3 regions of the Streptosporangium sp. NPDC003464 genome follow, and region 3 is predicted to be linked to each of the others. Evidence: predicted binding sites of a transcription regulator. Region 3 holds the regulator's gene; each other region holds the start of a gene.
What was found. The regulator LexA, encoded in region 3, represses DNA repair genes until DNA is damaged. The targets are predictions, from matches to a motif close to TCGAACANNTGTTCGA.
Positions count from the first base shown of each region.

Region 1: a site for LexA is predicted at 2,044-2,059, ahead of ruvC (crossover junction endodeoxyribonuclease RuvC). Genes of this name have one in related genera too.
Region 2: a site for LexA is predicted at 2,874-2,889, ahead of uvrA (excinuclease ABC subunit UvrA). Genes of this name have one in related genera too.

Region 1 covers NZ_JBSFPS010000153.1:16,964-23,002, reverse strand. The annotation lists partial or broken gene ruvB (Holliday junction branch migration DNA helicase RuvB) at 1-502, opposite strand, end outside; gene ruvA (Holliday junction branch migration protein RuvA) at 807-1,427, opposite strand; gene ruvC (crossover junction endodeoxyribonuclease RuvC) at 1,424-2,011, opposite strand; gene ACWDS7_RS29180 (GNAT family N-acetyltransferase) at 2,114-3,271, opposite strand; gene ACWDS7_RS29175 (cation:proton antiporter) at 3,351-4,625, opposite strand; gene ACWDS7_RS29170 (YebC/PmpR family DNA-binding transcriptional regulator) at 4,757-5,509, opposite strand; gene pdxT (pyridoxal 5'-phosphate synthase glutaminase subunit PdxT) at 5,513-6,039, opposite strand, start outside.
Region 2 covers NZ_JBSFPS010000020.1:36,285-42,323, forward strand. The annotation lists gene uvrA (excinuclease ABC subunit UvrA) at 1-2,722, opposite strand, end outside; gene ACWDS7_RS07340 (maleylpyruvate isomerase family mycothiol-dependent enzyme) at 2,953-3,759, shown strand; gene ACWDS7_RS07345 (MBL fold metallo-hydrolase) at 3,756-4,397, shown strand; gene pssA (CDP-diacylglycerol--serine O-phosphatidyltransferase) at 4,686-5,516, opposite strand; gene ACWDS7_RS07355 (phosphatidylserine decarboxylase) at 5,503-6,039, opposite strand, start outside.
Region 3 covers NZ_JBSFPS010000121.1:14-6,052, forward strand. The annotation lists gene ACWDS7_RS25440 (glycosyl hydrolase family 18 protein) at 112-2,100, opposite strand; gene ACWDS7_RS25445 (hypothetical protein) at 2,240-3,133, opposite strand; gene lexA (transcriptional repressor LexA) at 3,617-4,327, opposite strand; gene ACWDS7_RS25455 (hypothetical protein) at 4,387-4,623, shown strand; gene ACWDS7_RS25460 (LysM peptidoglycan-binding domain-containing protein) at 4,664-4,930, shown strand; gene nrdR (transcriptional regulator NrdR) at 5,374-5,835, shown strand; gene ACWDS7_RS25470 (vitamin B12-dependent ribonucleotide reductase) at 5,920-6,039, shown strand, end outside.

The DNA.
Region 1 (6,039 bases), on a different contig from region 3:
GCAGCAGCCCGGCCCGCGTGGTGGCCCCGACCAGGGTGAACGGCGCGACCTCCAGTGGGATCGCGGTCGCCCCGGGCCCCTTGCCCACCACGATGTCGACGCGGAAGTCCTCCATCGCGAGATAGAGCATCTCCTCCGCCGGACGGGCCATCCGGTGGATCTCGTCGATGAAGAGGACCTCTCCCTCCGAGAGGGTCGACAGGATCGCCGCGAGGTCGCCCGCCCGCTCCAGCGCGGGCCCGGAGGTGATCCGGAGCGGCACGGAGAGCTCCGTCGCGATGATCATGGAGAGGGTCGTCTTGCCCAGCCCGGGCCCACCGCTCATCAGCACGTGGTCCGGCGGCCGGTTACGTCGCAGCGCGCTCTGCAGCACCAGTGACAGCTGCTCGCGCACCCGCGCCTGGCCGATGAACTCATCCAGCCGCTTGGGCCGCAGCGCCGCCTCGATCAGGCGCTCGTCCCCTTCGGCGTCCGGCGCCACCAGATCCCGCTCGAAGCTCACGCCGGTCCGCCTTCACTCGCACGCGCGGTCGCCGGCCCGCCGGCCCCGCCTCTGTCATCCCCGGTGTCATCCCAGGCCACCCGGCCCGCCTCCGGCCCGCCGTCCCAGGGTCGGACCGCACGGACCGCTCCCGGCCCGCCGACCTCGCCCCTGCCGTCCCGGCCCGCACCGACCGGCCCGGACCTGCCGACCCCGGCCCCCCGGGCCGCTCCGGACCTGCCGGCCCGGACCCGGTCCGCGTGGGCGGTCCACGCCTCGCCGGGACCGCCGCGGCCGCGAGAGGCCCGCATCGGGCGCGCCCCCCTCATCGGACGCTCAGCGCGCGGAGCGCGGCCTTGAGCAACGCCGCCACCTGCGGCGAGCGACCCTCCGCCACCTCGGCGTCGGCCTGGGAGGTGACGGCGGCGACGGCCTCGTCGGCGTCTCTGGCCGAGTAGCCGAGGCCGACCAGACCGGAGTGGACCTGGTCGCGCCAGGCGGGCGCGGACGCGCCGCCGTTGAGCGCGGCGTTGACGGCCTGCTCGGGGGTGCCGAGCTTGTCCTTGAGGTCGACGATGATCCGCTGGGCCCCCTTGGGGCCGACGCCGGGGACCCTGGTCAGCGCCTTCACGTCGGCGCTCGCCACGGCCGTCCGGAGCGCGTTGGGGGTGTGCACGGCCAGCATCGCCAGGGCGACCTTGGGGCCGACCCCGTTGGCCGTCTGCAGCATCTCGAAGACGCCGCGCTCGTCGTCACTGCCGAAGCCGAACAGCGTCAGCGACTCCTCCCGGACCACGAGCGAGGTGGCCAGCCGGGCCTCCTCGCCCACCCGGAGCGTCGCCAGCGTGCCCGGCGTGCAGTGGACCAGTATCCCCACCCCGCCGACCTCGACCACCGCGCCGTCAGGCGCGACCGCGGCCACCCGTCCCCGCACCGAGGCGATCACTGTGTGGTTCCTCTCGAATATCCGGCCCGGCCCCGCCCCCGGAAGTAGGCGGCGGCGGTCGTGCCCGGCCCGGTCCTGGTCCTGGCGACCGCCTCCGCCAGGCGGTTCTGTGCCCCGCCCCGCCACACGTGACAGATCGCCAGCGCCAGCGCGTCGGCGGCGTCGGCGGGCTTGGGCATCGCATCCAGCCGCAGCAGCCGGGTCACCATGGTCCCCACCTGCTGCTTGTCGGCCGTGCCGCTGCCGGTGATCGCGGCCTTGACCTCCGACGGCGTGTGCAGCGCCACCGGCAGCCCCCGGCGGGAGGCGCACAGGATCGCCACCGCGGAGGCCTGCGCGGTGCCCATCACGGTCCTGAGGTTGTGCTGGGCGAAGACCCGCTCCACGGCCACCGCGTCGGGCTCGACCTCGTCGAGCCACTGCTCGATGCCCGCCTCGATCGCCACCAGCCTGGCCCCGATCTCGTCGTCGGCCGGAGTCCGGACGACTCCGACCTTGACGAGGCTCAGCGGCGCCCCGGGCCGTCCCTCGACCGCCCCGAGTCCGCACCGGGTCAGCCCCGGGTCGACCCCCATCACCCGCAGCTCGGGCAACCGCACCGACACGCCTCCGCTCGCCGAACACCTGTTCGGTGCCCGACTCTACCGCGTGGGAGCGCCGCTCGCACGGCTACCCGGCGGCGCCCGTCAGAAGTGGTCCAGCATGTACGGCTTGGCGTGGAAGGCGGCGTCGAGGGCGTCGTCGGAGTCCGCCGGACCGGTGAGGATCCCCGAGCGGCGCAGGGTCGCGGTCGGGATCCCGGCGTACAGGGCCGAGAAGCCGGCCGCGGTGAAGGTGGGGGTGAATCCCGGCAGGGTCGCGGCGGGCTCGGCCGTACCGGAGCCGCCGGAGACCGACAGCTGCCAGGGGCCGGAGTTGCCGGGGCGCTGGGGGTCGTCGACCTGGACCGCGGCGTCGAGGGTGACACCCGCCGGGAAGCCCCGCCCGGCGACGGCCGCGACGAGGTCGACGACGCGGAACATCCAGCGGGTCTGCGCGACGTGGTCCTCGGGACGGTCGCCGATCAGCCAGAACACCGGGTCGTCGGGGGCGACGGCCGCCCGGACCGACTTGGCGACGGAGGCCGAGGTGCCGACCAGCGACCACAGCGCCCGCGCCGTGGCCTCCGAGCCCGCGACGAGAGCGGAGACCCTGATGTCGCCGCCGTCCCAGTGGTAGGTCACGAAGCCGTCGTCGGCCAGATAGAGGAAGTCGTCCTTGTTCTCCAACAGCACGCGCCAGGCGTTCTCGCCCCGGCTCAGGGGGCCGGAGGCTCGGGTGGCGGCGTGGACGCGGCCGAGGAGCGCGACCACCTCGGAGGCGTCGCCGGGGCCCATCCGGCGGATCTTGACCTGCTCGGTGGACCTGATCGTGCGCAGCGCCTCGGCGGGCAGGGTCGCCACGTGCATGGCGCCGGCGTGCTCCCAGCCGAGGGAGCGGTAGATGTGGGTGGTGGCCGGGTAGAGCGCCGAGACCGGATGGCCCAGGGCCGCGCAGCGGTCAATGGTGGCCTGCATCAGGGTGCGGCCGACGCCCCGCCCCCGGTCCTCGGGGGCGACGGTCACCGAGGCGACGCCGCCCATGGAGATCGGCCTGCCGTGCCACCACTGGGTGAAGTCGTTGGTCCGGCTGGTCGCCACCAGGCGGGCGCCGTCGACGACGCCGAGGTATCTGCCCTCCTCCAGCGCCGGGACGGTCAGCTTCCGCCAGGCCTCCTGCACGCCCTCGGGGACGGGCCCGAAGGCGCGCTTGCGGTTGTCCAGCACCGCGTCGAGATCGTCGACAGTCAGATCACGTAGTTCCACAAGGCTCCAACCTAGGCAGAAGACGCGAGTGAAGGCGAATCGTCACCACAGGTGAATCGGTCCCTACAGGTATCGGTCCCTACAGGTGACGCGTGGCGGGCTCGGCGTCCGCGGCCCCCGCCCTGTCGCGCAGGCGGTCCAGCCGCCGCATCACCGGCGTCGCCGTGACGCCGTGCAGGACGAGCGAGGCCAGCACGGTGAAGGCGACCACCGCCCAGAGCTCCTCGGCGGGCACGCCGAAGTCGGCCTGGCCGAGGGCGTAGGCGAGGTAGAACAGCGAGCCGATGCCGCGGATCCCGAAGAAGGCCGTCACGCCGCGCTCGCGCGGGCCCGCCGGGCCGCCGAGCTGGGCGGCCCAGCCGGCCAGCGGCCGGATCACCAGCAGCAGCGACAGCCCGACGGCCGCGCCCTGCCAGGTGAGGGCGGCCAGGCCGCCGGTCGCCACGGAACCGCCGAGCAGCAGGATCAGCCAGGCGGTCAGCAGCCGCTCGATCTGCTCGATGAAGCCGTGCAGCACGCCGTTGTAGCCGTGGGTGCGCTCGGCGGCCCTGATCGTGCACCCGGTCACGAACACCGCGATGAAGCCGTACCCGTGCACCAGCTCGGTGAGGCCGTAGGCCAGGAACGTCGCGGCCAGCGCGACGAAGCCGTCCCGGTGCTCGGCCAGGCGCAGATCGGAGACCTGGGCGCGGAAGAAGAGCCGGCCCAGCAGCCTGCCGGTCAGCAGCCCGCAGACCAGGCCGGCCCCGCACCGGTAGAGCAGGTCGACCAGCGCCCAGCCGCCGACCCAGCCGAGGCCCCCGGTGGCCGTCATCGCGACGGCGGCGAACACCAGGGGGAAGGCGAGGCCGTCGTTGAGCCCCGCCTCGGAGGTGAGGGTGAAACGGACCTCGTCGTCGGCCTTCTCCGAGTCGACGGGCTCGCCGACCTGCACGTCGGAGGCGAGCACCGGGTCGGTCGGGGCGAGCACCGCGCCCAGCAGCAGCGCCGCCGCCGGGGGCCAGCCCAGCAGCGCGGAGGCCACGGCGGCCACCGCCACGACGGTCAGCGGGAGCGTCCACCCCAGCAGGCGCCAGGTGGAGGCCCAGCCGCGCGGCCCGAAGGGCCGGTTGATCGCGAGCCCGGCGCCCATGAGCGAGATCAGCACGCAGATCTCGGCGGCGTGCTCGACCAGGGCCCGGTGGGCCACCGGATCGGGTCTGGGCAGCTCCAGCGGCAGCAGGTAGAGCAGGGCCCCGCCGATCAGGCAGGCCAGCGGCAGCGAGAAGGGCCTGCGGTTGAGCAGCCGGGGCAGGACGGCCGCGAGCAGGGCGCCGGCGCCCGCCAGCGCGAAGATCAGATCAGGGTTTCCCATCGTCCGCGTGATCTGCCCCGCCCTTGGGGGACAAACATCCCCTGGGGGACAGACGTCGCGGACGACGTGAAATCCGCATCAGACGGCGGAGCGCCCGCCTCTCCCCGGAGAGACGGGCGCCGCACCGGACCTCACGCGTCGAGCTTCTCCAGCACCTCGTCGGAGACGTCGAAGTTGGCCCAGACGTTCTGGACGTCGTCGCTGTCCTCCAGGGCGTCGATCAGCCTGAAGACCTTGCGCGCGCCGTCCTCGTCGAGCGGGACGTTCAGCGTCGGCAGGAAGCTGGACTCGGCCGAGTCGTAGTCGATCCCGGCCTCCTGCAGGGCCTTGCGGACCGGGACGAGGTCGGTGGCCTCGGAGACGACCTCGAACTGGTCGCCCAGGTCGTTGACCTCCTCGGCGCCCGCGTCGAGGACCGCGGTCAGCACGTCGTCCTCCGACAGCTCACCCTTGGGCACGAGCACGACGCCCTTGCGGTTGAACATGTAGGACACCGAGCCGGGGTCGGCCAGGGAGCCGCCGTTGCGGGTCAGGGCGACCCGGACCTCGGAGGCCGCGCGGTTGCGGTTGTCGGTCAGACACTCGATCAGCACCGCCACGCCGCCGGGGGCGTAGCCCTCGTACATGATGGTCTGCCAGTCGGCGCCACCGGCCTCCAGGCCGCCGCCGCGCTTGCGGGCACGCTCGATGTTGTCGATCGGGACCGAGCTCTTGCGCGCCTTGGTGATGGCGTCGTACAGCGTCGGGTTGCCGTCCGGGTCGGGGCCGCCGGTCCGGGCCGCGACCTCGATGTTCTTGATGAGCTTGGCGAACAGCTTGCCGCGCTTGGAGTCGAGCGCGGCCTTCTTGTGCTTCGTCGTCGCCCATTTGGAGTGGCCGGACATCGCCTAGAGCTCCCTCACCATCTCAACAAAATATGAATGCACGCCGACGTCCCCGGTAAGTTCCGGATGGAAGGACGTGGCGAGCAGCGGTCCTTGACGGACCGCGACGATCCTATCCCCAGCTTCGGCCCGGGCCAGCACTTCGACCCCGGAACCGACGGATTCCACCCACGGCGCCCGGATGAACACCGCACGCAACGGGCCCCGGCCGGCGAAGTCGACGTCGGCCTCGAAGGAGTCGACCTGGCGGCCGAAGGCGTTGCGGCGGACCACCATGTCGATACCGCCGATCGTCTGCTGGCCGTCGATGCCGCCCTCGATCCGATCGGCCAGCATGATCATGCCGGCGCAGGAGCCGTAGGCGGGCATGCCGCCCTTGATCCTCAGCCGGAGCGGTTCGAGCAGGTCGAAGGTCTCGGCGAGCTTCCACATCGTGGTGGACTCCCCGCCGGGGATGACCAGGGCGTCGACCGCCTCCAGCTCGCCGGGCCGCCGTACGGCTACCGCCTTCGCGCCCGCCGTCTCCAGGG
Region 2 (6,039 bases), on a different contig from region 3:
TGTCGATCAGCCAGTCGGCGGTCTTGATCACGTCGAGGTTGTGCTCGATGACGATGACCGTGTTGCCGCCGTCCACCAGCTTGCCGAGCACGCCCAGCAGCCGCCGGATGTCCTCGAAGTGCAGGCCGGTGGTCGGCTCGTCCAGCACGTAGATCGTCCGGCCGGTGGAGCGGCGCTGCAGCTCGGAGGCGAGCTTGACGCGCTGGGCCTCACCGCCCGACAGGGTCGTGGCCGGCTGGCCCAGCCGGACGTAGCCCAGGCCGACGTCGTTCAGCGTCTGGAGGTAGCGCTTGATGGACGGGATCGCGTCGAAGAAGCCGAGGGCCTCCTCGATCGGCATGTCGAGCACCTCGGAGATCGTCTTGCCCTTGTAGTGGACCTCCAGCGTCTCCCGGTTGTATCGCGCCCCGTGACAGATCTCACACGGCACGTAGACGTCCGGCAGGAAGTTCATCTCGATCTTGATGGTGCCGTCGCCCGAGCAGGCCTCGCAGCGGCCGCCCTTGACGTTGAAGCTGAACCGGCCCTTCTGGTAGCCGCGGACCTTGGCCTCGGTGGTCTGCGCGAACAGGTCGCGCACCTTGTCGAAGACGCCGGTGTAGGTCGCCGGGTTCGAGCGGGGGGTGCGGCCGATCGGCGACTGGTCCACGTGCACGACCTTGTCGACGAGGTCCATGCCGTTGACCCGCGAGTGACGGCCGGGGACGGTGCGCGCGCCGTTCAGCTCCTTGGCCAGGGCGTTGTAGAGGATGTCGTTGACCAGCGTGGACTTGCCCGACCCCGAGACGCCGGTGACCGCGGTGAACACCCCGAGGGGGAACTCCACGTCCACGCCCTTGAGGTTGTGCTCGCGGGCGCCCTTCACCGTGATCTGCCGCTTGCGGTCACGCTTGCGGCGCTTGGCGGGGATGGCGATGCTCCTGCGCCCGGACAGGTAGGCGCCGGTCATCGAGCCCTCGGAGGCCAGCAGGTCGGCGACCGTGCCGGAGACGACGACCTGGCCGCCGTGCTCACCGGCGCCGGGGCCGATGTCCACCACCCAGTCGGCGGCGGCGATGGTGTCCTCGTCGTGCTCGACCACGATGAGGGTGTTGCCCATGTCCCGCAGCCGGATCAGGGTCTCCAGCAGCCGCTGGTTGTCACGCTGGTGCAGGCCGATGGACGGCTCGTCGAGCACGTAGAGCACCCCGACCAGGCCCGAGCCGATCTGGGTGGCCAGCCGGATGCGCTGGGCCTCGCCGCCGGCGAGGGTGCCCGAGGCGCGGTCCATGGTCAGGTAGTCGAGACCCACGTCCAGCAGGAAGCCCATCCGGGCGTTGATCTCCTTGACGACCCGCTCGGCGATCTGCATGTCCCGGTCGGACAGCCTGAGCCCGGCCAGGAACTTCGCGCAGTCGCCGATCGACATCGCCGAGACCTCGGCGATCGAGCGGTCCTCCACCGTGACGGCCAGCGAGACCGGCTTGAGCCTGGCCCCCTTGCAGGCCGGGCACGGGATCTCCCGCATGTAGCCTTCGTATTTCTCCCGCATGCCGTCGCTCTCGGCCTCGGCGTGGCGGCGCTGCACCCAGGGGATGGCCCCCTCGAAGGTGGTGTAGTAGGAGCGCTCGCGGCCGTAGCGGTTGCTGTAGCGGACGTGGACCTGCTCGTCGTAGCCGTGCAGCAGGGCGTTGTGCGCCTTCTTCGGCAGTTTCTCCCACGGGGTGGTGAGCTTGAAGCCCATCGCGAGGCCGAGCGCCTCGACGAGGCGGATGAAGTAGTCGCTGGTGTGCCCGCCGGCCCACGGGGAGATCGCGCCCTCGCCCAGGGTCTTGTCCGGGTCGGGCACGACCAGGTCGGGGTCGACCTCCATCCGCACCCCGAGACCGGTGCACTCGGGGCAGGCGCCGAAGGGCGAGTTGAAGGAGAACGAGCGGGGCTCCAACTCCTCGAACGACAGGTCGTCGTAGGGGCAGTAGAGGTGCTCGGAGTAGAAGCGCTCACGGTTGGGGTCGTCCTCGGGGAGGTCGACGAACTCCAGCGTGATCGTGCCCCCCGAGAGCTGCAGGGCGGTCTCCACGGAGCCGGTGAGGCGGCTGCGCGCGCTCTCCTTCACCGCCAGCCGGTCGACGATCACCTCGATGTCGTGCTTCTCCTGCTTCTTCAGCGTCGGCGGCTCGTCCAGCCGGACCACCGTGCCGTCGACACGGGCCCGGGCGAAGCCCTTGACCTGAAGCTGGCTGAAGAGCTCGGCGTATTCGCCCTTGCGTCCGCGGATCACCGGGGCGAGGACCTGGAAGCGGGTCCCCTCCTCGAGCTCCATCACGCGGTCGACGATCTGCTCCGGGCTCTGCCGGGCGATCGTCCGGCCGCACCGGGGGCAGTGCGGCTTGCCGATGCGCGCCCAGAGCAGCCGGAGGTAGTCGTAGACCTCGGTGATCGTGCCGACCGTCGAACGCGGGTTGCGGCTCGTCGACTTCTGGTCGATCGACACCGCGGGCGAGAGCCCCTCGATGAAGTCGACGTCGGGCTTGTCCATCTGCCCGAGGAACTGGCGGGCGTAGGCCGACAGTGATTCGACATAGCGACGCTGACCTTCGGCGAAGATGGTGTCGAAGGCCAGGCTGGACTTGCCCGAGCCGGACAGGCCAGTGAAAACGATCAGAGAGTCTCGCGGCAGGTCCAGCGAGACGTCCTTGAGGTTGTGTTCGCGTGCGCCACGCACGATGAGGCGGTCAGCCACAGCAATCCCGACGTCGTTGTAGAGGGTTAAGAGCGGTCGCGGGAAGACTAGCGAGGGGGCCCGACAATTTCGGGGCGGCGCCTGGGGGCCGAACTTCCCGGCCCTCTCCAGACTACGGTCTTCCCGTGAGCCTTACCGGTCACTTGATGCATCGACCACATGTTCCAACCGCGGCGACACGGTGTTTTATGCCCTGGCCCACCTCCCCACCCGGGTGATGGAGTGAGGAGATGGATGTCGTAGAAGCTTTCCAGGCCGAGCTGGCCGCCTCTACCGGTCGGCTGCTGGCCACCGCCGCGAGACTGTCCGACGCCGACGTCTCGGCCCCCTCCCGGCTGCCCGGCTGGACCCGCGGGCACGTGCTCGCCCATGTCGCCCGCAACGCCGACAGCCACGTCAACCTGATGACGTGGGCCAGGACCGGCGTCGAGACCCCGCAGTACCCCGATGCGGGGGCGCGCGACGCCGGGATCGAGGCGGGAGCCGCACGGCCGGCGAAGGAGCAGCTGGCCGACCTGGAGGAGAGCGCGGCACGGCTGGCCAGGGCAGTCGCCGCGGTGCCCGCCGAGGGCTGGGCGACGATGGTCGGCGGCGCCCACCCGCCCAGCCACCCGGCCTGGTACGTGCTGGTCCGCCGGCTGCGCGAGGTCGAGATGCACCACGTGGACCTGGGGGCGGGCTACGAGTGCGCCGACTGGCCGGAGGCGTTCGTCCGCAGGGAGCTGCACGACGCGATGGTCTCCTGGCCGCATGAGCTCGGCACGGTCAGCGAGATCGTCGTCGAGGAGGTCAAGGACGGCGAGGAGCATCACCAGGTCTGGCCGGGCCTCGGGACCGGGCCGGTGCTGCAGGGCGACGCCTGGGCCCTGCTGGGCTGGCTGACCGGCCGCTCACCGGGGGCGGGGCTTAGGGTGATGCCCGAGGGGACCAGCGGCAACCGGCCCGCCGGCGCCGGGCGGCCGCCCGCGCCGCCGCCGTGGCCGACCACGTCCGCGCCTCCTCACCTGCCCGCTACCCCGCCCGAGGAGTATCCGTGACGTACACAGGTGACGTGCAGGTCGGCGGCCCGGCCGACGTGCGCGAACTGCCCGCCCTGACGATCTCCAAACTGGCCGTCGGCCCCTTCGACAACAACGCCTACCTGCTGCGGTGCAACAAGACCGGGGACGGCGTGCTCATCGATGCCGCCGCCGAGCCGGACCGCCTGCTGGAGCTCATCGGCGACCGGCCGATCAGCAAGATCGTCACCACCCACCAGCACGGCGACCACTGGCAGGCCCTGGAACAGGTCGCCGCGGCGACGGGCGCGGCGGTGGTCGCCCACCCGCTCGACGCCGCCGCGCTGCCGGTGCCGGTGGACCTGGAGGTCGGCCACGGCGACGGGGTCACCGTCGGGGTGGTCACGCTGGAGGTGATCCACCTGCGCGGGCACACGCCGGGCTCGATCGCCCTGCACCATCCCGGCCACCTGTTCACCGGCGACTCGCTGTTCCCCGGCGGCGTCGGCAACACCAACAAGGACCCGGAGCGCTTCACCCAGCTCTTCACGGACGTGTCGGAGCGCGTCTTCGACCGGCTGCCCGACGAGACCTGGGTCTATCCGGGGCACGGCAGGGACACCACGCTGGGCGCCGAGCGCCCCTCCCTGCCGCAGTGGCGCGAGCGCGGCTGGTAACCCTCACCCGGCCCACCCGGCGCCCTCCGGGCGGACGGGCGGAGCCTCCGGCCGCGCTCCAGGGAACGCGACCGGCGGGCGGGGCCTCCGGCCGCCCCTCAGGAGGAACACGACCGGCGGACGGACGGGCCGGGCTTCTGGGGGAACGCGACCGGCGGACGGAGGGGCCTCGGGCCGCGCCCCCAGGAGGAACACGACCGCCGGGCGGACGGGCCTCGGGGAACGCGGCCGGCAGGCGCGGAGACCGGCGCACGGCGGTCCTGGCCCGCGCGCCGGTGCCCGGAGCCCTCAGGTGATGCTGGCCGACTCCTTGCGCTCCTTGCGCTTCTCCCGCTTGAACATCAGGATGCGCAACGGGATGGCGGCCACGATGGCCACCTGCATGATGGCGCCGACCTTGATCAGGGTGTCACCGCCGGGCAGGCCCGCGGCCCAGATGGTCAGGCAGGCGACGTTGATCATCATCCAGGCGAGCACGACGGCCGCCAGGTTGCCCTTGGGCTTGGGATACTCGATCCGGCTCACCATGAGGTAGGCCACGCCGAAGATCGGCAGCAGGGTCACCAGCGACGGCGGGAACAGCAGCACGATCGAGACCACCGTCATGGCGCCCATCGGGATGGGCAGGCCCATGAAGTCGCCGCTCTTGGTCTTCACGCAGGCGAAACGGGCCAGCCTGATGACGCCGGCCAGCAGCACCGACGCCGCGGCGACCATCACCAGCGGGAACGGCACCCGCTGGGTGAAACCGCCCCAGATGACCACCATGAAGGCGGGGGCGAAGCCGAAACTGATCACATCGGCCAGGTTGTCCAGCTCGGCCCCCATGGCCGAGGCACGGAACTTGCGGGCCACCAGGCCGTCGAACAGGTCGCAGGTGGCGCCGATCAGCAGCAGCACCACCGCGGTGCCGAAGAACTGGGGGACGGCCGCGAACTTCCCGCCCGCCTGGAGCTGGTTGATCGCCGACCAGGCCAGCACGCAGACCGCGAGGAAGCCGCACAGCGCGTTGCCGAGGGAGAGGGAGTCAGCCGCCGAGAGCCGGAACGCCTTGCCGACGGGCCCCCGGGGCTCGTCGTCCGTCTCGTCCAGCGGCCAGCTCGCGTCAGCCGTGGTCAAGAGCTGTCACCCCCGCGACGGTCCGCTGGCCGACCGACACGGCGGGTGCGATTCCCTCGGGGAGATAGAGGTCCACGCGCGAGCCGAGCCGGATGAGCCCGATCCTGTCGGCCTTGGCCACCTTCGCCCCGGCCGCCAGGTAGGGGATGATGCGGCGCGCGACCGCACCGGCGATCTGGACCAGCTCGATGTCGCCGAGCGCGGTGTCCAGGTGCCATACGACCCGCTCGTTCTTGTCGCTGTCCTTGTTGAAGGCGGGCAGGAACCCGCCTGCCACGTGCTCCACCGAGGTGACCGTACCGGCCAGCGGCGCACGGTTGACGTGCACGTCGAGGGGGCTCATGAAGATGGCCACCCTCGTGCGGCCGTCCGGCCAGGGGTCGATGCTCTGCACCACGCCGTCGGCGGGCGACAGGATCCGCGCGGAGCCCGGCGTGCGCTCCGGATCGCGGAAGAACCAGAGCATGCCACCGGTGAGCGCGGCCAGAGGTGCCGCCGCGAGCGCCCAGCGCCGGTCACGGCG
Region 3 (6,039 bases):
CCGCGGTCTCGGACTGCTCGCCCGCGGCCCTGGAGACCTCCTCGCAGTCGGGCAGCCCGCCGCCGGTGAAGGAGGGGAAGGTCCCGGGGCGGCGGCCGGACCGGCCGGGGACTAGCCCAGGCCGCTCTTCATCGCGCTGATCAGCTCGCCGTTGGAGGTGTCTCCGGTGAGTTCCCAGAAGAAGGCCCCGCCCAGGCCCTGGTTCTTCGAGTAGCTCATCTTGCCCCCGATGGTCGCCGGGGTGTCGTAGCTCCACCACTGGTTGCCGCAGTAGGCGTAGGCCGTTCCCGCGACGGTCCCGGTGGACGGGCAGCGGGTCTTGAGGACCTTGTAGTCCTCGATGCCCTGCTCGTAGGTCCCGGGCGCGGGGCCGGTCGCCGAGCCGCCGGGGGCGGCCTGGCTCACACCGGTCCAGCCTCGGCCGTAGAAACCGATGCCCAGCAGCAGCTTGCCGGCCGGCACTCCCTTGCTCTTGAGCTTCTGGATGGCGGAGTCGGAGTCGAAGCCGGGGATCGGAATGCCGCCGTAGGTGGTGAGCGGGGAGTGCGGGGCGGTGGGCCCGGTGGTGGCCCAGGCGCCGAAGAAGTCGTAGGTCATGACGTTGTACCAGTCGACGTACTGGGCGGCGCCGCCGTAGTCGGCCGCGTCGATCTTGCCTCCCGAGGTGCCGTCGGCGGTGATGGCGGCGGTCACCAGATAGCTGGGGCCGAACCGTGAGCGCAGCGCCGACATCAGGTTCCGGAAGGAGGCGAAACCGCTGGTGTCACAGGTGAGGCCGCAGGCGTTCGGGTACTCCCAGTCGATGTCGATGCCGTCGAACACATCCGCCCAGCGCGGGTCCTCGACCAGGCGGTAGCAGGACTCGGCGAACGCGGCGGGGTTGGCCGCCGCCTGGCCGAAACCGCCCGACCAGGTCCAGCCGCCGAAGGAGAACAGCACCTTGATGTTGGGGAACTGCTTCTTCAGCTTGCGCAGCTGGTTGAAGTTGCCGCGCAGCGCGCCGTTGTCCCAGGTGTCGGCGGTCCCGTCCACGCTCTCGCCCGCCTGATAGAAGCGGTCGTAGTCGGCGTAGGTGTCGCCCAGGGTGCACTGACCGTTCTGGACGTTGCCGAAGGCGTAGTTGATGTGGGTGAGCTTGGCGGCCGAGCCGCTGGTGACGATGTTCTTGACGTGGTAGGCCCGCTGGTAGATGCCCCACTGGGTGAAGTAGCCCAGCAGCTTGTTACCGCCGCCGCCTCCGCCGTTCTGGGTGGTGACATTGAGTTGGGTGCTGGGGGTGGAGCGGTTTCCGGCGGCGTCGCGGGCGCGGACGGTGTAGCTGTAGGTGGTGGCGGGGGTCAGGCCGGTGTCGGTGTAGGTGGTGGTGTTGACGGTGGTGAGGAGGGTGGCGCCTCGGTAGATCTCGTAGCCGGTGACGGCGACGTTGTCGGTGGAGGCGTTCCAGGCGAGGGAGGCGCTGGTGGAGGTGGTGGCGGTGGAGCGGAGGTCGCCCGGGGTGCTGGGCGGTGTCGTGTCGTCGCCGCCGCCCCCGCCGGTCACCGCGATGGCGGAGACCGTCGCGTAGTTGGCTCCGCCGTTCATGTTGAACTGGATGTTGAGCGCGCCGTCGGCGACCGTCGCGGGGAAGGTCCGGTCGCAGGCGGTGAGCGCCCCGCAGGAGGCGAAGATGTCGAAGCCGGTCAGGGCGTTGGCACCCTCGACGCGGACGTCGAACTTGCGCTGGCCGGCCGCGTTGGCCCAGTCCTCGACCATCTTCAGCGTCACCTGGTAGGTGCCGTTCGGGACGTCGAAGCGGTAGCCGCCCCAGCTGTTGAAGGTGTTGTAGTTCTGGTAGAGGGAGTCGTCGGTCGTCCCGGCGATCGCGCCGGTGGTCGAGCCGCCCCCGTAGCTGGTCTGGTAGCCCCAGTCACCGCTGGAGTAGGCCTTGTCGGCGACCCACTGGTCTCCCGCCGCGTCGGTGAGCGCGGATCCGCCGGCGTTGGCCCGGATCGGTACGGTCACGGCGGCCGACGCGCCGGGCGCCGTGGCGACGGCCCCTCCCAGCGGGAGGAGGACCGCCCCCATCACGCCTAAGAGTTTCAGGACAAGTCGATTTCTCATGGGCGACCGCCTCTACGACCTGGAACCGGGGGGTTAATTAACAGGAAACTTTACTGTCAATTTGAGCTGAACGTAATCACGCGCCCCCGCGCCGTCAATGGTGCGAAATTTCGGGGGGCCCAACTGCTCGGGGAGAGGTTTACGGCCAGCGCCAGGCGATGCCCAGCACCCCGGCGGCCACATCGGAGGCGGCCATGTGGACGGTGTGATGGGCGGTAGGCACCAGGACGCCGGTCCGGAAAGGCGCCTCGTCCGGTCCGGACCGGACGTAGGAATGGCATTCGGCCGGCAGGGCCAGGGGATCGAACCGCACCTGGAGCAGGAAATGCGCGACCGGCTGCCGGAAACCGTGGCCGTGGTCGACACACGGCCGCGTCGGCCTGTCGACGCTCTCCCACTCGAAGACCCAGGTGTCACCGGCCCGGAGCACATGGTCGAAGAGCAGCTCGGCGACCATCACCGCCCGCCGCTGGTGCCGCAGGACGGTGCCGACCCTGCAGTTCTCCAGAGCGTGGATCTCACACCCTTCGAGATCGGTGCCGGGGTCGACGAACGACCTGACCACATACCGGTCCATGCCGTCGCGCCTGGCCCTGACCAGGGTGCGGGTCCACACCGACGTGCACATCCGCGCCGCGTCGATCAGCACCTTCTGCTGCTGGGTGATGACAACGGCGTCCTGGTCGCGTGAGCCCGGCAGTGCGTCCAGCAGTTCGCCGAGCGCCCCGGAACGCCCGTCCAGCCCCGGCCCGCGGTCGAGGAGGCGGGTGAGCGAGCCGCCGGGCAGGCGAAGGATCTCCTCCAGGGCCGTGACGACCAGCGTGGACTGCTCGCCGCCGGGGCGCCGGTGGCCCCGCTGCCAGTCGCTCAGGGTGGACAGCGCGACCGTCAGCCCGCGCTGGGCCAGGCGGGACCGGATGCGGTCGAGCGGCAGGCCGCTCTCCCGGATGCAGGCGCGCAGGGCCTGGTGGAACGGGCCCGAGTGGAGCAGGAGGCCGCGGTCGGCTGCCGGTTCGGGGAGGCGGCGAGGCATGAGGGCGCTCCTCGGCTGTCGAGGCGGGCGGCTGGGATCCCCCGCACCCCTCCCCCGCGAGGACGGCACGGGCCCGCCGCGCTCTGTGGGGAGCGAGCGTAGAACGTCTCGCGATCCCCGGAAAGGTCGCTACAGGTAGCAATTACCGAAATTTCATCGCCTGTGGCTTATTCCGAGCCGAAAACAGAATCAGCGCATGCCCGGCCCCCACAAACATGCCCGGCACCCCCCACAAAGGAGATCTGATCACCGGCGGAGGGATGGGGAGCCCGTCCCGGTCGGGGAGCCCCACCGGCCCGGGAGCCCGTCCCGGTCGGGGAGCCCGGAACGGCGGGAGCCCACATCGGCCCGGGAGCCCATACCGGGCGGAGAGCCCGGAACGGCTGGGACGGAGGTCTCGCCGTACGGCCTTGCGGGCGGCCCCGGGCGCATGACGAGGAGCGGGGTCCCGATCGGGGACCCCGCTCCTCGTGGTGTGCCGTCTCAGAGCTTGCGCAGAACCGCCACGACCTTGCCCAGGACGGTGGCCTCGTCACCGGGGATCGGGTCGTAGTTGGTGTTGTGCGGGACGAGCCAGACGTGGCCGTCCTTGCGCTTGAAGGTCTTGACCGTGGCCTCGCCGTCGATCATCGCGGCGACCACGTCGCCGTTGTCGGCGACGGGCTGCTGGCGGACGACCACCCAGTCGCCGTTGGCGATGGCCGCGTCGATCATCGAGTCGCCGGTCACCTGGAGCAGGAAGAGCGTGCCCTCGCCGACGAGCTGCTTGGGGAGGGCGAAGACGTCCTCGATGCTCTCCTCGGCGAGGATGGGGCCACCGGCGGCGATCCGGCCGACGAGCGGCACGTAGGCCGCGGTCGGGCGGCTGACCGGGGCCTCGTCGGTGCCGGAGTCGGGGTCCACCCACAGCACCGGCTCGCCGGGCAGGCGCACCTCCAGCGCGCGGGGGCGGTGCGGATCGCGGCGCAGGTAGCCCTTGCGCTGCAACGCCGTCAACTGGTGCGACACGCTGGAGGTGCTCGTGAGCTGCACCGCCTCGCCGATCTCCCGCATGGAGGGCGGGTAGCCGCGCTGCTGCACCGAGTCGCGGATCACCTCAAGGATCTTCCGCTGCCTGGGGGTGAGGCCGAGGGAGTCACGCCTGCGCACCGCCAGGTCGCTGACGGCCGAACCGTTCTCGTCGTGCCCGTTCATGCGGTCTCCTCGCCTCCCGGTCTGTATCTCTTACGTCGCACACAGCGACCGTACCCCCGTTGAAGATCGTATTCAAACAATTGTTCGAGTCGTTCTCGAAATCAGCGGTGGCGTGGTGTACAACATCGTACGGGAGTTCGATCGACATCGTGTTCGATTCGCCGATCTTTCTTCGACATGTGTTCGGCCAGGTCGAAGGGGTGGGGGGCCATCATGAAGACGACCACGGCGAAGAGGGGGCCCGGGCGCGCGCCCGTCCGGCGTCCCGGGCCCGCGGGGAACATCCGATATCCTGATCCGCCCCTGCGGCTCACCCGGCGGGGGAGGATCGTGGTGGTGGCGGCGCTCACGCTGGCCACCTTGGGGGCGCTCTGGGTCGGCGCGCGCATCGACGCCGCCTCGGCCTTCGAGCGGAGAGGTCACGAGGGGCTGCCGTGGGTCGTGGTGCACGGGGGCGACACGCTGTGGGAGATCGCCGACGCGGTGACGCGGGACGGGGATCCCGCCCCGACGGTCCGTCAGATCATGGACCTCAACGGCCTGTCCGACTCGGTGATCCGGCCCGGGGCCCGGCTCTACCTGCCTGACGGCTCCGCTCCCTGAGGGGCGTGGCCGGCGGGCCCGGCCCGCGTGTGAGGTGACGGGCCGGGGACGGCGCCGCGGACGCTCGTACGGGGGCGGCCGGGGTGGCCGGGGCCGGCGTGGAGACGGTCGGGTGCCTGGTGGAGGTGATCGGGGCCGCCGTGGGGGTAGCGGGGGGTCGCCGGAGGGTGACGGGGGCCGGTGGAGGGGTGACACGCCCGGCCCGTGCGGATGTGATGCGCTGATCAGCGACTTCGTCCGACAGGGCCGTTTCAACTTGCGTTCATGGTCCGACACTTCTACCGTTGACCACAACATCTAGTGGCTTAATCGGCGTGCTTCACCATAGATTGTGTTTCCATTACCGCACCTCGACTATTCGGGGGGCGTGCGCGAGCGTCTCGTCAGGCGCCCGGAAACGCACGAGAAGGTGGGCCACTCGCCGGCTCAAGGAGGCGACGCGCGTGCACTGTCCGTTCTGTCGTCATCCTGACACCCGGGTCATCGACAGCCGGTCCACCGAGGACGGCGGGGCCATCCGCCGCAGGCGCACGTGCCCGGAGTGCGGGCGCAGGTTCACCACGCAGGAGACGGTGCTGCTCATGGTCAGCAAGCGCAGCGGGGTGACCGAGCCGTTCTTCAGGGACAAGGTGATCGCCGGTGTCCGGCGGGCGTGTCAGGGACGCCCGGTCAGCGAAGACTCGCTGGCCCAGCTGGGCCAGCGGGTGGAGGAGAGCATCCGGGCGACGGGGGCGGCGGAGATCGCGGCCCACGAGGTGGGGCTGGCGATCCTGGGGCCCCTCCGCGACCTGGACGAGGTGGCCTACCTGCGGTTCGCCTCGGTCTACCGGAGCTTCGAGACCCTGGCCGATTTCGAGACCGAGATCAAGCAGTTGCGGGCGGAACGCTCCGCCAAGCAGGACTGATTCACACCCCGGGCGCCGGGGGACAGAGCGGCGCGTTGATTGGTCCGACTCGTGGGCTCCACGGAGCCCCGGAAGGGGGAAGTCATGACGGAGACGGTCGGTGGCGCGGCGGCGCGCGGGGGCAAGCGGTTGCGCAAGGGGCTGAAGATGAAGCGCGTCTTCACCACGCCGGGAGTGCATCCCTATGACGAGGTGCGCTGGGAG